4 regions of the Ancylobacter terrae genome follow, and region 3 is predicted to be linked to each of the others. Evidence: riboswitches for the same ligand, from Rfam matches in the RefSeq annotation. Region 3 holds a riboswitch; each other region holds the start of a gene.
What was found. A riboswitch is a leader RNA that binds a small molecule or an ion and turns the genes downstream of it on or off. The one in region 3 is predicted to bind thiamine pyrophosphate.
Positions count from the first base shown of each region.

Region 1: it holds a riboswitch for thiamine pyrophosphate, as region 3 does, so the genes downstream of both, thiD (bifunctional hydroxymethylpyrimidine kinase/phosphomethylpyrimidine kinase) here and thiC (phosphomethylpyrimidine synthase ThiC) in region 3, are expected to answer to the same signal.
Region 2: it holds a riboswitch for thiamine pyrophosphate, as region 3 does, so the genes downstream of both, ACEUEL_RS13585 (ABC transporter substrate-binding protein) here and thiC (phosphomethylpyrimidine synthase ThiC) in region 3, are expected to answer to the same signal.
Region 4: it holds a riboswitch for thiamine pyrophosphate, as region 3 does, so the genes downstream of both, thiO (glycine oxidase ThiO) here and thiC (phosphomethylpyrimidine synthase ThiC) in region 3, are expected to answer to the same signal.

Region 1 is NZ_JBJGXH010000001.1:1,010,252-1,013,452, forward strand. It holds gene ACEUEL_RS04850 (DMT family transporter) at 1-786, shown strand, start outside; gene ACEUEL_RS04855 (Lrp/AsnC ligand binding domain-containing protein) at 791-1,027, opposite strand; gene ACEUEL_RS04860 (hypothetical protein) at 1,182-1,520, shown strand; TPP riboswitch at 1,581-1,698, shown strand; gene thiD (bifunctional hydroxymethylpyrimidine kinase/phosphomethylpyrimidine kinase) at 1,759-2,610, shown strand; gene dgcA (N-acetyl-D-Glu racemase DgcA) at 2,823-3,201, opposite strand, start outside.
Region 2 is NZ_JBJGXH010000001.1:2,825,434-2,828,634, forward strand. It holds gene ACEUEL_RS13575 (universal stress protein) at 1-732, opposite strand, end outside; gene ACEUEL_RS13580 (ABC transporter permease) at 876-1,628, shown strand; TPP riboswitch at 1,671-1,789, shown strand; gene ACEUEL_RS13585 (ABC transporter substrate-binding protein) at 1,874-2,842, shown strand; gene clcA (H(+)/Cl(-) exchange transporter ClcA) at 3,085-3,201, shown strand, end outside.
Region 3 is NZ_JBJGXH010000006.1:15,814-19,014, reverse strand. It holds gene ACEUEL_RS21800 (ABC transporter ATP-binding protein) at 1-961, shown strand, start outside; TPP riboswitch at 1,078-1,208, shown strand; gene thiC (phosphomethylpyrimidine synthase ThiC) at 1,303-3,117, shown strand; gene scpB (SMC-Scp complex subunit ScpB) at 3,198-3,201, opposite strand, start outside.
Region 4 is NZ_JBJGXH010000001.1:638,627-641,827, reverse strand. It holds gene thiS (sulfur carrier protein ThiS) at 1-178, opposite strand, end outside; gene thiO (glycine oxidase ThiO) at 156-1,202, opposite strand; TPP riboswitch at 1,237-1,360, opposite strand; gene ACEUEL_RS02990 (MHYT domain-containing protein) at 1,424-3,201, opposite strand, start outside.

The DNA.
Region 1 (3,201 bases), on a different contig from region 3:
CCGCTGATCGCGCTGCTGGCCTTCCGCGGCGAGATCAGCGCGGCGGTGCGCACGGCCAATCCGGTCGGCCACATCATCCGCGGGCTGGTCGGCGTCATCGGCATGGCCTGCAACTTCGTCGCGCTCGCCCGCATCCCCTTGGTCGACGCCACCGCGATCAGCTTCACCACGCCGCTGATCACCGTGGTGATGGCGGCGCTGCTGCTGCGCGAGGTGGTGCGGCCCTATCGGTGGATCGCGGTGATGCTCGGCCTCGCCGGCGTCGTCATCATGCTGTGGCCGCATCTGGCGCTCGGCTTCGGCGCGGATGTCGCCTCGACCTGGGGCGCGATCTACGGCCTGTGCGCGGCGATCTGCACGGCGGGCGCCATCGTGCAGGTGCGCCATCTGACCGCGACCGAGACCACGGCGGCGATCGTGTTCTATTTCCAGGCGCTGGCCTCGGTGGCGGCGCTGGGCACGGCGGCCTGGGGCTGGGTGGTGCCGGGGCCGGGCGCCTCGGCGCTGCTGCTCACCATCGGCTTTCTCGGCGGCGTCGGCCAGATCCTGCTCACGGAGAGCTACCGTTACGCGCCCGCCTCGGTGATCGCGCCCTTCACCTATTCGGCGATGCTTTGGTCGCTGGTGCTGGGCTTCGCGCTGTTCTCGGAGGTGCCCTCGCTCATCGTGCTGGTCGGCGCGGCCATCGTCATCGGCGCCGGCCTCTACATGATCTGGCACGAGCGCCACGAGGACGAGCAGCGTCGCCGCGAAGCCGAAGCGTCGGGCCCGCCGCCGGTGGCGTGAGCGTTCAGAACGCCTTGAAGGTGATCAGCGTCTGGGTGTCCTTGATGCCGGGCACGATCTGCACCTGCTGGTTCACGAAATGGCCGATATCGGTGCCTTCGGGCACGTAGAACTTGATCAGCAGGTCGAATTCCCCGGCGGTGGAGTAGATTTCCGAGGCGATCTCGGCATCGGCGATGGCGTTGGCGACCTCGTAGGAGCGGCCGAGTTCGCATTTGATCTGGACGAAGAAGGGAACCATTGCGCGACTTTCAAGGCTGGCTGACAGCGCAACAGGACCAGAATGAGGGTGACTACGCAAGGCGGCGGGATCCAGCGCGAGGATAGAAGGTGTGTGATTGACGAATTGCAATTTAAAGTTATATTTTACCTCCATCACGCCGGAGACGAGTGGCATGCCGCCGAAAATCGAGATAACGGGTAGTTCGTTCAAAGACGTTGGTACTGTCATCAAGTCGGCGGCACCAATAGATGTCCGGATAGACAACAGTGTTTTTGAGAGAATAGGTAAGTTCGTTCACATTCAGTCATCCGATCATTCCAATGTTCCACCGGATCTCTTGCAGGCGTTCTTTAGATCAGTCGAGCAGCAAAGAGCGAAATCTCAAGCGGATGTTAACCCAACTCATCTTGATAAGGCGGCGGAAGCTAGCGGCCTCAAAGCTTGGTTGATTGAGCATGGCGTCGATTTGGCGTCGTTTTTCGTAACTGTGCTGCAAGCTCTGTCGAAGTAGGGCTTTCACGCGATAACCCGCGGCTTGTCAGCGCCTTCCCCTTCCCCTATCAGCGAGCGCGACGAAACGTTGGGGTGCCCCGTAAAGGGGCTGAGAGGCGGCGTGTCCGTGAGGGCCGGGCCAACCCATCGAACCTGATCCGGATCATGCCGGCGGAGGGAACGAATCGTGCGGCGGCCGATGCGGGGACAGCCCCCGGCCGCACGGCGCGGCCCGTCCGTCGGCGAGGGAGAAGCCGATGACGACGCCGAATGCCGCGCCGACGCCGATTGCCGTCACCATCGCGGGGTCCGATTCCGGCGGCGGGGCGGGCATACAGGCCGACCTCAAGACCTTCTCGGCGCTCGGCGTCTATGGCGCCAGCGTCATCACCGCGCTGACCGCGCAGAACACGCTCGGCGTCAGCGGCATCCACGACGTGCCGGCGGACTTCATCGCCGCGCAGATGGACGCGGTATTCTCCGATCTCGCCGTCGGCGCGGTGAAGATCGGCATGCTCTCGCGCCCACAGGCGATCGAGACGGTCGCGGCCGGGCTTGTCCGCCACGGCCTGTCGACCATTGTGCTCGACCCGGTGATGGTCGCCGCCTCGGGCGACCGGCTGCTGGTGCCGGAGGCGATCGCGACGCTGCGCGAGGCGTTGCTGCCGCGCGCGCTGCTCATCACGCCGAACCTGCCGGAGGCGGCGGCGCTGCTCGACGAACCGGTGGCGCAGACGCCGGCCGAGGCGCGGGCGCAGGCCGAGCGGCTGATGGGCTTCGGCCCGCGCGCGGTGCTGGTCAAGGGCGGCCATGGCGAGGGGCCGGACAGTGTCGACGTGCTGGTCGACGCCGAGGGGGTCGTCGAACTCACGGCGCCGCGCATCGCCACGCGGAACACGCACGGCACCGGCTGCACGCTCTCCTCCGCCATCGCCGCGGGGCTGGCGCGCGGCATGGCCCTGCGCGCGGCGGTGGCGGCGGCGAAGGACTATCTCACCCGCGCCATCGGTGCCTCGGACCAGCTGACCATCGGGCGCGGCCACGGGCCGGTGCACCATTTCCACGCGCTGTGGAGCGCCGAACCGCGTTTCTGCCAGAGCGCGCGCTGATCAGCTAGCACGGAATGCCGACCGGATTACGCTCCGAGAGACTGCTTGGAAACTCGGTCCGTCATCCTGAGGAGCGCCGCAGGCGCGTCTCGAAGGAGGCTCCAGAGGGCTCCCGATCCTCCTGGACCATCCTTCGAGACGCCATTCCTGAACGGAATGGCTCCTCAGGATGACGGGAGCATTGTTTTCGATGCGCACTTTCGAGGGGCTGCTCAGCCCCACAGCTCCGGCCCGCCCGGCAGCACGGTCGAGCCCTGATAGGCGAGGCCGGGATCGCGGTCGCGGGCGAGCAGCAGCGGCCCGTCGAGATCGACCCAGCGCGCCTGCGGCGCCAGCAGCAGCGCCGGCGCCATCGACAGCGAGGTCGCGACCATGCAGCCGACCATGACGTCGAGCCCGGCCTCGCGTGCGGCGGCGACCAGCGCCAGCGCCTCGGTGAGCCCGCCGGTCTTGTCGAGCTTGACGTTGATGGCGTCGTAGCGGTCGACGAGGGCGGGTAGGCCGGCGCGGTCATGGGCGCTCTCGTCGGCGCAGACCGGCACCGGGCGCACGATATGGGCGAGCGCGCCGTCGTCCGCCGCCGGCAGCGGC
Region 2 (3,201 bases), on a different contig from region 3:
CACCATGAGGTCGATGTTGCGCGCGGCGATCTCCTTGACGAACACGTCGACGATGCCTTCGTCGCCGCCCGGCACCAGCCGGCGCAGTTCCACCTGCTTGCCGTGGCGGGCGAGATGGCGGGCGAGGTCGGCCCCGGGCACCTCGTCGCTCTTCACCTTGCCGGCCTCGACCACCGCCGCCTCGACCAGGCTGGCATGTTCCAGCAGCGGGCAGGCCTCGGCCACCGCGCGGGCGGCGGCGCGCCCGCCGTCCCAGGCGATCAGGATACGCTCGGCGGAGAAGGGCTTGGCCTGCTTCAGCGGCACCAGCAGCACCGGCCGGCCGGAATCGAACAGCACCGCCTCGGCGACCACCTCCTCCGAGCCCATCCGCTCGGGGTCCGGCTGGCCGACCACGATGAGGTCGTAGAGCCGCGCCATCAGCCCGATCTGCTCGGCGGCACCGCCCAGCGTGCCGTCGATGGTGCGCACCTCGCCGGAGATGCCGACCGCGCGCAGCGATTCCTCGAAGCGCGCCACCGACTGGGCGGCGAGGCGCCGGCTCTCGGCGCGCTGGGTCTCGATGAAGTCGGTCGAGAACGCCTCGGTATAGACATGGGGGATGTCGATCTCGTAGCTGACCGCCACGCCGGTCAGATGCGCCCCGAGCCGCGAGGCCACCGAGACGGCGTAATCGGCGGCCACATCCGGGCCGTCACCCACTTTGAGATGTACGAGAATGTCCTTGATCATCGCGTTTCCTCCGCATGGCTCCCTTGGGGAACCTTTTATAAGCCGAACGTGACCGCCGCCTTGACCGGGGTCAAGCTTGCCGTCCGTCGATATATATTGTCCACCAGAGAGGTGCCGTCGATCCGGACGGCTTCGGATGCGCGATGATTTCCTTCGGCCGTTCGCTGCTGCTCGCCCTGCTGCCGCTGGCCGCGTGGGAACTCGCCGTGCGCGCCCTCGCCGTGCCCGCCTATATCCTGCCGGGACCGGTCCGGATCGCCGGCGCGCTCATCGCCAACAGGCAGGTGCTGGCGCAGAACGCGCTGATCACGCTGGGCGAGATGCTGGCGGGCCTCGCCTGCGGCGTCGTGCTGGGGGTCGCCTGCGCCCTCGCCATGGCCTATTCGCCCGCCGCGCGGCGGATGCTGCGGCCGACGCTGCTGGTGGCGCAGGCGCTGCCCGTCTTCGCGGTGGCGCCGCTGCTGGTGATCTGGTTCGGCTTCGGCCTCGCCTCCAAGGTGGTGATGGCGAGCCTGATCATCTTCTTCCCCGTCGCCTCGGCCTTCCATGACGGGCTCGCCCGGGCCGACCAGGGGCTCGTCGACCTCGCCCGGCTCTACGGCGCCAGCGAAAGCGGGCTGTTGCGCTTCATCCGCATTCCCGCCGCCCTGCCCGGCCTTGCGACCGGGCTGCGCGTCGCCGCCGCGGTGGCGCCGATCGGGGCGATCGTCGGGGAATGGGTCGGCTCGGCGGGCGGGCTCGGCTTCCTCATGCTGCAGGCCAACGCCCGGATGCAGACCGACATGGTGTTCGCCGCGCTCACCATCCTCGTCGCCGTGGCGCTGATCCTCTACGCGCTGGTCGACCGGCTGATGGCGCGCCTGGTGCCGTGGGCGCCGGAGACGGTCGGGCGGTAGGCCCGCGCCGGTTGCCGTGGCATGCCAGCGGTGCTAGCCTCCCCGATGTCCGAGGGGTGTCCCGCGAACCGTTCAGGGTTCAAGGGGCTGAGATGGCAGCCGCCAGACCCTTTGAACCTGATCCGGGTCATGCCGGCGAAGGGACGGAGCGAAGGCGGGGCCGATGGATCGAGGTATCCGGGCCGCCGCCGGATGATCCCCCAGAAGCTCATGCGCCGGATCTCCACAGTGTCGGGAGATCCATGATGACGAACACCCTGCTGAAGACCCTCGCCGGTGCCGGCCTCGCGCTGGCGCTGGCCCTCACGCCGGCCGCCGCTGCCGACAAGCTCACCGTGCTGCTCGACTGGTACGTGAACCCCGACCATGCGCCGCTGATCGTGGCCAAGGAGAAGGGCTTCTTCGACGCCGTCGGCCTCGACGTAACGCTGGTGCCGCCCTCCGATCCCGCCGCGCCGCCGCGCCTCGTCGCCGCCGGGCAGGCGGAGGTGGCGGTGAGCTACCAGCCGAGCCTCTATCTCAGCGTCAAGGAGGGCCTGCCGCTGGTGCGCTTCGGCACGCTGGTCTCGACGCCGCTCACCGCGCTGGTGGCGCTGAAGGACGGGCCGGTGAAGACGCTCACGGACCTGAAGGGCAAGACGATCGGCTTCTCGGTGGCCGGCTTCGAGGACGCGCTGCTCGGCACCATGCTGAAGAGCGCCGGGCTGACGCCGTCCGACGTCACCCTGGTCAACGTCAATTTCGCCCTCACCCCGGCGCTCGCCGCCGGCAAGGTCGATGCGGTCATCGGCGCCTATCGCAATTTCGAACTCACCCAGCTCAAGCTCGAGGGCAAGGAGGGCACCGCCTTCTTCCCCGAGGAGCACGGCGTGCCAGCCTTCGACGAGCTGATCTACATCACCCGCAAGGACCTCGTGGCCGATCCGCGGCTGCCGCGCTTCCTCGCGGCGGTCGAGAGCGCGACGCTCTACGTGCTCAACCACCCGCAGGAGGCGTGGGGCGTGTTCGTGAAGGCCAATCCCTCGCTCGACGACGAGCTGAACCGCACCGCCTGGACCGACACGCTGCGCCGCTTCGCCCACGCCCCGGCGGCGCTCGACGCCGGCCGCTACGAGCGCTTCGGCGCATTCATGAAGGAGCACGGGCTGATCGAGACGACCCTGCCGGTCTCGGCCTACGCGCCGGTGCTGCCCGCCGCCGTGCCGCAGCCCTGAGACAGGCCGGGACCGGCCGGGATGACGGGGCGAGCGGTCCCGGATCGAGGCCGGCGGCCTCGTCCGGGATGACGGACGCCTGAAGGTCCCCCAACGTCATCGCGGGCGGCGGAAACCTCCCTCCCCGTCGTCCCGCCGGCAGCCGCCACACCGCCGTCATCCGCCGCAGCGCAGCAATCACGACTTCCGGGCCCGGCGCCGCGATGCTACCCAAGCGGCGGGGGACGCTTGGGGAGGGACGCATGGGGAACGGGGTCTATCACGCCGCCGCGGTGGTGCTCGGCGCGCTGGTCGGGCTCGCCGGCGTCGCCTTCCATCTCGGCGTGGTCTGGCTGAGCGGGTTCTGGCCGGCGCAGCTC
Region 3 (3,201 bases):
GGCGCTGCTCGGCCAGTCCGGCAGCGGCAAGACCACCATACTGCGCTCGGTCGCGGGACTGGAGACGCCGGATTCGGGCCGTATCCTGCTCGGCGACACGGTCGTGTTCGACGGCGCCCGGCAGATCGCCCTGCCGCCGGAGAAGCGCGGCCTCGGCCTCGTGTTCCAGTCCTACGCGCTGTGGCCGAACAAGACCGTCGACGCGAATGTCGGCTACGGCCTGAAGCTGCGCAAGGCGGGCGAGGCGGAGACCAGGGCCAAGGTCGGCGAGGTGCTGGAACGGCTCGGCCTCTCCGCGCTCGGCGCGCGCTACCCGCACCAGCTCTCCGGCGGCCAGCAGCAGCGCGTCGCGCTCGCCCGCGCGCTGGTCTACCGCCCCTCGGTGCTGCTGCTCGACGAGCCGCTTTCCAACCTCGACGCCAAGCTGCGCGAGGAGGCCCGCGCCTGGATCCGCGAGCTGATCCTGCAGACCCGCATCAGCGCGCTCTACGTCACCCACGACCAGGTCGAGGCGATGGCGGTGGCCGACCGCATCATGCTGCTGCGCGGCGGCGAGGTGGAGCAGGAGGGCCGCCCGCAGGATGTCTACGAGCAGCCCAATTCGGCGCTGGTGGCCGATTTCATGGGCAGCAACAACCACCTCGCCGGCCGCCTCGTCGCGCGCGAGGCCGACACCGGCGTCATCGAGGTCGCCGGCCAGCGGCTGGAGGGCCGGGTGATGGCGGACCGCCGTCCCGGCGAGGCGGTGAAGGCCGTCATACGCATCGAGCGTGTCGCGCTCGGCACCGAGCCGGCGGCGAACACCCTGCCGCTCACCGTCGAGACGGCGCTCTATCTCGGCGAGCGCTGGGAATATGTGCTGGCCGGCGAGGGGGTCCGCGTCCGGGCCTGGGCCGCCGCCACACCCGCGCAGGAGCGCTATTGGGTGGGTTTCCCGAAAGACCGGCTCTGGCTGTTCTGAGCCGCCGCGGCCGAGGCGCGCCCCTCTCCGCTCCCACCTGCCCGCTCGCTCTCCCCTCGCCGGCGCCGGGGGCGGCGCGCCCGATTGACAGGCCGGCGGCACGGCGGCACCCTCGCCGCATTCACCAGGGGGGTCCCGGCAAGGGGCTGAGATACTGCTGGGTGCGGCCTTCGGGCCGTTGCGGCGCAGTGACCCGTTGAACCTGATCCAGTTCATACTGGCGTAGGGACGGTGCGGGTGCGTCGCGCGAGCGCGGCCGGATTCCCCATGGCGCGGGGAATCCTCCCAACATCTTCCTGTCAGAGCTGGGTCTCCATGCGTTTCGCGAGGAGCCTCGACCCATGACGACCGATACCTCCACCCCTGCCGTGAGCACCGGCCCGCTGCCGGCCTCGACCAAGGTGTTCCGACCCGGCAAGCTCTACCCCGACATCCGCGTGCCGATGCGCGAGATCGCCGTGCATCCGAGCGCCGGCGAGCCGCCGGTGACCGTCTACGATGCCTCAGGCCCCTACACGGATCCGGCCGCCCGCATCGCCATCGACGCGGGCCTGCCCCGCCTGCGCGCCGCATGGATCGCGGCGCGAGGCGACGTCGCGGCCGGGCCGGGGCGCGCGGTGAAGCCGGAGGATAACGGCTTCGTCTCGGCCGAACGGGCGACCCCGCCCTTCCCGATACGCCACCGGCCGCTTCGGGCGACCGGCGGACGGGCGGTGACGCAGCTCGCCTATGCCCGCGCCGGCATCATCACGCCGGAGATGGAATTCGTCGCCATCCGCGAAAATCTCGGCCGCGAGACGCGGCGCGCCGGCGCCGGCCGCGACGGCGAGGACTTCGGCGCGGCGATACCCGATATCGTCACGCCGGACTTCGTGCGCGAGGAGGTGGCGCGCGGGCGGGCGATCATTCCCGCCAACATCAACCACCCGGAAGCCGAGCCGATGGCGATCGGGCGCAACTTTCTCGTCAAGATCAACGCCAATATCGGCAATTCCGCCGTCACCTCCTCCATGGCCGAGGAGGTGGAGAAGATGGTGTGGGCGATCCGCTGGGGCGCCGACACGGTGATGGACCTCTCGACCGGGCGCAACATCCACACCATCCGCGACTGGATCCTGCGCAATGCGCCGGTGCCGATCGGCACCGTGCCGCTCTATCAGGCGCTGGAGAAGGTGGGCGGCATCGCCGAGGAGCTCAGCTGGGAGGTGTTCCGCGACACGCTGGTCGAGCAGGCCGAGCAGGGCGTCGACTATTTCACCATCCATGCCGGCGTGCGGCTCGCCCATATCCCGCTCACCGTCGAGCGGGTGACCGGCATCGTCTCGCGCGGCGGCTCGATCATGGCGAAGTGGTGCCTCGCCCATCACCGCGAAAGCTTCCTCTACACGCATTTCGAGGAGATCTGCGACATTTGCCGCGCCTATGACGTCTCGTTCTCGCTGGGCGACGGGCTGCGGCCCGGCTCGATCGCCGATGCCAATGACGCCGCCCAGTTCGCCGAGCTGGAGACATTGGGCGAACTGACGAAGATCGCCTGGGCGAAAGACTGCCAGGTGATGATCGAAGGGCCCGGCCATGTGCCGATGCACAAGATCAAGGCCAATATGGACAAGCAGCTGGCCGTCTGCGGCGAGGCGCCGTTCTACACGCTGGGTCCGCTCACCACCGACATCGCGCCGGGCTACGACCACATCACCTCCGGCATCGGCGCGGCGATGATCGGCTGGTTCGGCACGGCGATGCTCTGCTACGTCACCCCGAAGGAGCATCTCGGCCTGCCCGACCGCGACGACGTCAAGACCGGCGTGATCACCTACCGGATCGCCGCCCACGCCGCCGATCTCGCCAAGGGCCACCCCGCCGCCCGGATCCGCGACGACGCGCTCTCGCGCGCGCGGTTCGAATTCCGCTGGGAGGACCAGTTCAACCTGTCGCTCGACCCGGAAACCGCGCGCGCCTTCCACGACGAGACGCTGCCGAAGGAGGCGCACAAGGTCGCGCATTTCTGCTCGATGTGCGGGCCGAAATTCTGCTCGATGCGCATCTCGCACGACATCCGCGCCGAGGCGCAGAAGGAGGGGATGGCGGCGATGGCGGCCAAGTTCCGCGAGCACAGCCAGCTCTATCTGACGCCGGCGCCCGGGCCGGACGCCTGACGGCCGATCGTTTCGGGGCATCCCGGAACGGCGCGACGGGGTCGCGGGCCGGCACATGGCCCGCGGCCCCATCCCGGCGCTCAG
Region 4 (3,201 bases), on a different contig from region 3:
CGAGGATCTCGATGCGATCCCCCTCGCCGATCGGCGTCTGCGCCCGGCGCGGGGCGCGGACCATGGTTCCGTTCAATGCGGTAGCCACCACCGCGCCCTCGAAGCCGAGCTCGGCGAGGAGGTCGGCGAGAGTGGGCGCCCGCGTCTGCGCGTCCTCACCATTCACGACGATCTTCATCCATCACCTCCGGGAAATGCGCCCCGTCGAACGCCACGGCCGCCGCGCGGCGGGCGAGCGCCGGCGCCGCGAGGAAGCCGTGGCGGTAGAGCCCGTTCACATGGATGGTCCGGCCGCGCCGGCGGATGCGCGGCAGGTTGTCCGGGAAGGCCGGGCGCACATCGGCGCCGATCTCCACCACCTCCGCCTCGCCGAAGGCCGGGTGCAGCGCATAGGTCGCCGACAGGAGCTCCATCAGCGAGCGCCCGGTGACCCGGCCGCGCTCGTCATTCTCGATCGAGGTCGCCCCGATCATGAAATGCCCGTCGCCGCGCGGCACGATGTAGACCGGGATGCGCGGGTGCAGCATGCGCACCGGGCGGGAGAGCCGGATGTCGCGCGAATAGAGCACGAGCATCTCGCCCTTCACCCCGCGCAGGTCGGCCAGCGTGTCGCGCGCGGCGAGGCCGCGGCAGTCGACGATGACGTCGGCGTCATCGTCGTTCGCATCGGTCTGACCGCACTGATCGTCCACCTCACTGCACTGACCATCCACCGCCTCGGTGAGGTAGCGCAGGTCGACGCGATACTCGGAAACGAGCTTCTCGGTGAGCGCCGCCAGCGCCTTGCGGGGCTCGAGATGCGCCTCGGTGGGGAAGAACAACCCCTGCTCGAACCGCCCCTCGAGGTCCGGCTCCAGCGCCGCGAGGCGCGCGCCGTCGATCGCCTCGAAATGCGAGGTGCGGCGGGAAAAGCGTTTGAGATCAGGTAGATCGCGGGCCGGCGCCAGCACCAGGCTGCCATTCGTCGGCACATCCGGCACGCTGTCCCGCCAGTAGTCGAGCGATTCGAGACCCAGCTCGACGATGAGCGGCTCGGCGCTCTCGCGCTCGCACCAGGGCGCCAGCATGCCCCCGGCATACCAGGAGCAGCCCCGGCCGGAGCCGGAATTGCGTTCGATTACGGTGACGTGCGCCCCGCGGCGGGCAAAGGCGTGGGCGCAGGTGAGACCGGCGACGCCGGCGCCGATGATGCGCACGCGCATCGCGTTCGGCGTTGCGCCGGTTCGGTCAAGCTGTTGATCTGACATGCATTCCTCCCTCCGCCAGTCCGAGCTGGATCAGGTTCGAAGGGTCGCCATGCCGCGATCGCGTCGCGCCGATGGCCTCTCAGCCTCCTGTCGAGGCTCCCCCGGATGCCGTTGATATAGTGGCTCCCGGGCCCGCTGTCACCGCCGTGTCGACAACATATCGTCCGTGGTTCTGCTTATCCGCTCCCCAGCCGCGGCGGCAGGTTGACCACATTGGTCGCCCCGCGCCGGCGACGCTGGCACGCCGTCCTCACCGCCCGCTCCAAAGCGTCGCGGCCAAAGGGTTTTCCGAGCCGCATGAGATCGGGATCCGCCCCCTCCGGCAGTTCCGCATAGCCGGTCCCGAGCACCACGGCGAGATGCGGCCATCGCTGCCGGATCGCCGCGACGAGTTGCACCCCGGTCATCCCCGGCATCGCCTGGTCGGTCAGCACGACGTCGAAATCGCGTTTCGTTTCAAGCATATCGAGCGCCTGGCGGCCGGAGGACGCTTCGCTCACCGCGAAACCGATATCCTCCAGCATGGCAGCGGTGGCGCCGAGAACGAGCGGATCGTCGTCGACCACCAGCACCCCCAGCCGCCCCGGCTCGCCGACCTGAGACGCCATTTCCGGCTCGGTCGAGACCGCCGCGGCGGGCGGTGCGGCGGCGATCGGAAGCCAGATGTCGGCGGTGGTCCCCTCGCCGCGGCGACTGGCCAGCACCAGCCGCCCGCCGGACTGCGCGGCGAGGCCGTGCACCATGGCGAGGCCGAGCCCGGTCCCCTTTCCCACCCCCTTGGTGGTGAAGAACGGCTCCGTCGCCCGCGCCAGCGTCTCCTCGTCCATGCCGCTGCCGGTATCGCGCACACGCAGGCAGAAATAGTCGCCCGGCGGCAGGTCGCTGCCATCCTGCGGCACCGCGCCGGCCGGAACGACCTGCTCCTCGCGGGCCTCGATGATGATCGTGCCCCCCTCCGGCATGGCGTCGCGCGCGTTCACCGCGAGGTTGAGCAGGGCGAGTTCGAGCTGGTTCGCGTCGACATTCGCGCGGGGCAGGCCGAGCGGGAAGCGCGTCTCGATCCGAACCGTCGGACCGATCGATCGCCTCAGCAGATCGGCCATGCCGAGCACGAGATCCGGCACGTTGACCGGTTCGGGCTTCAGGTCCTGGCGGCGCGCGAAGGCCAGCATGCGCTGCGTCAGGGCAACGCCGCGCTGCGCCGCCTGGATGGTGTTGTCGAGCATGCGGAGCAGGCGCGAATCCTCGTTCGCCCGTTTGCGCGCGAGTTCCAGGTTACCCAGGATGACGGCCAGCAGATTGTTGAAATCATGGGCTATACCGCCCGTGAGCTGGCCCACGGCCTCGAGCTTCTGGCCCTGCCGCAGCGCCTCCTCGGCCCGCCGCCGGGCGGTGACGTCGATCAGGCCGCAATGCGACTTCACGACCCGGCCCGCCGCGTCCCGCTCCACCGTGGCGGACAGCATGCAGTCCAGCACCGCCCCCTCGCGGGTCACGAGGCGATATTCCGCATCGGTGAGTTCGCCGGTCTCCATCAGGGTCGGCCAATGGACCTCGTCCCGCATGCGCGCCGACTCGCGCGTCATGAAATCCGTCAGCGGGCGCCCGACCACCTCGTCCCGCCCATAGCCGAGCAGCGCAAGCCAGCTGTCGCTCACCTGTTCGATCCGGCCGCCCGCATCCAGAGAGTGCAGGGGAAGCGGCGTGCGCCGATAAAGATTGCGATAGCGCTCCTCGCTCGCGCGCAGGGCCGAGGCCTCGCGGGCGGCCAGCACCGCAAAGCGCCGGTCATACATGACCGCGACCGTCGCCACGAACAGGATGATGAACGTCATCGCGGCGACCGCGATCGCCAGTTCGGTCCGGTCGAACCGGGCGACCGGCTCGCTCAGTACCTCATGAGCGCCGGGCGCCGCCGTCAGCGTCAGCGCCGCCATGGCGGCGTAATGCGTGC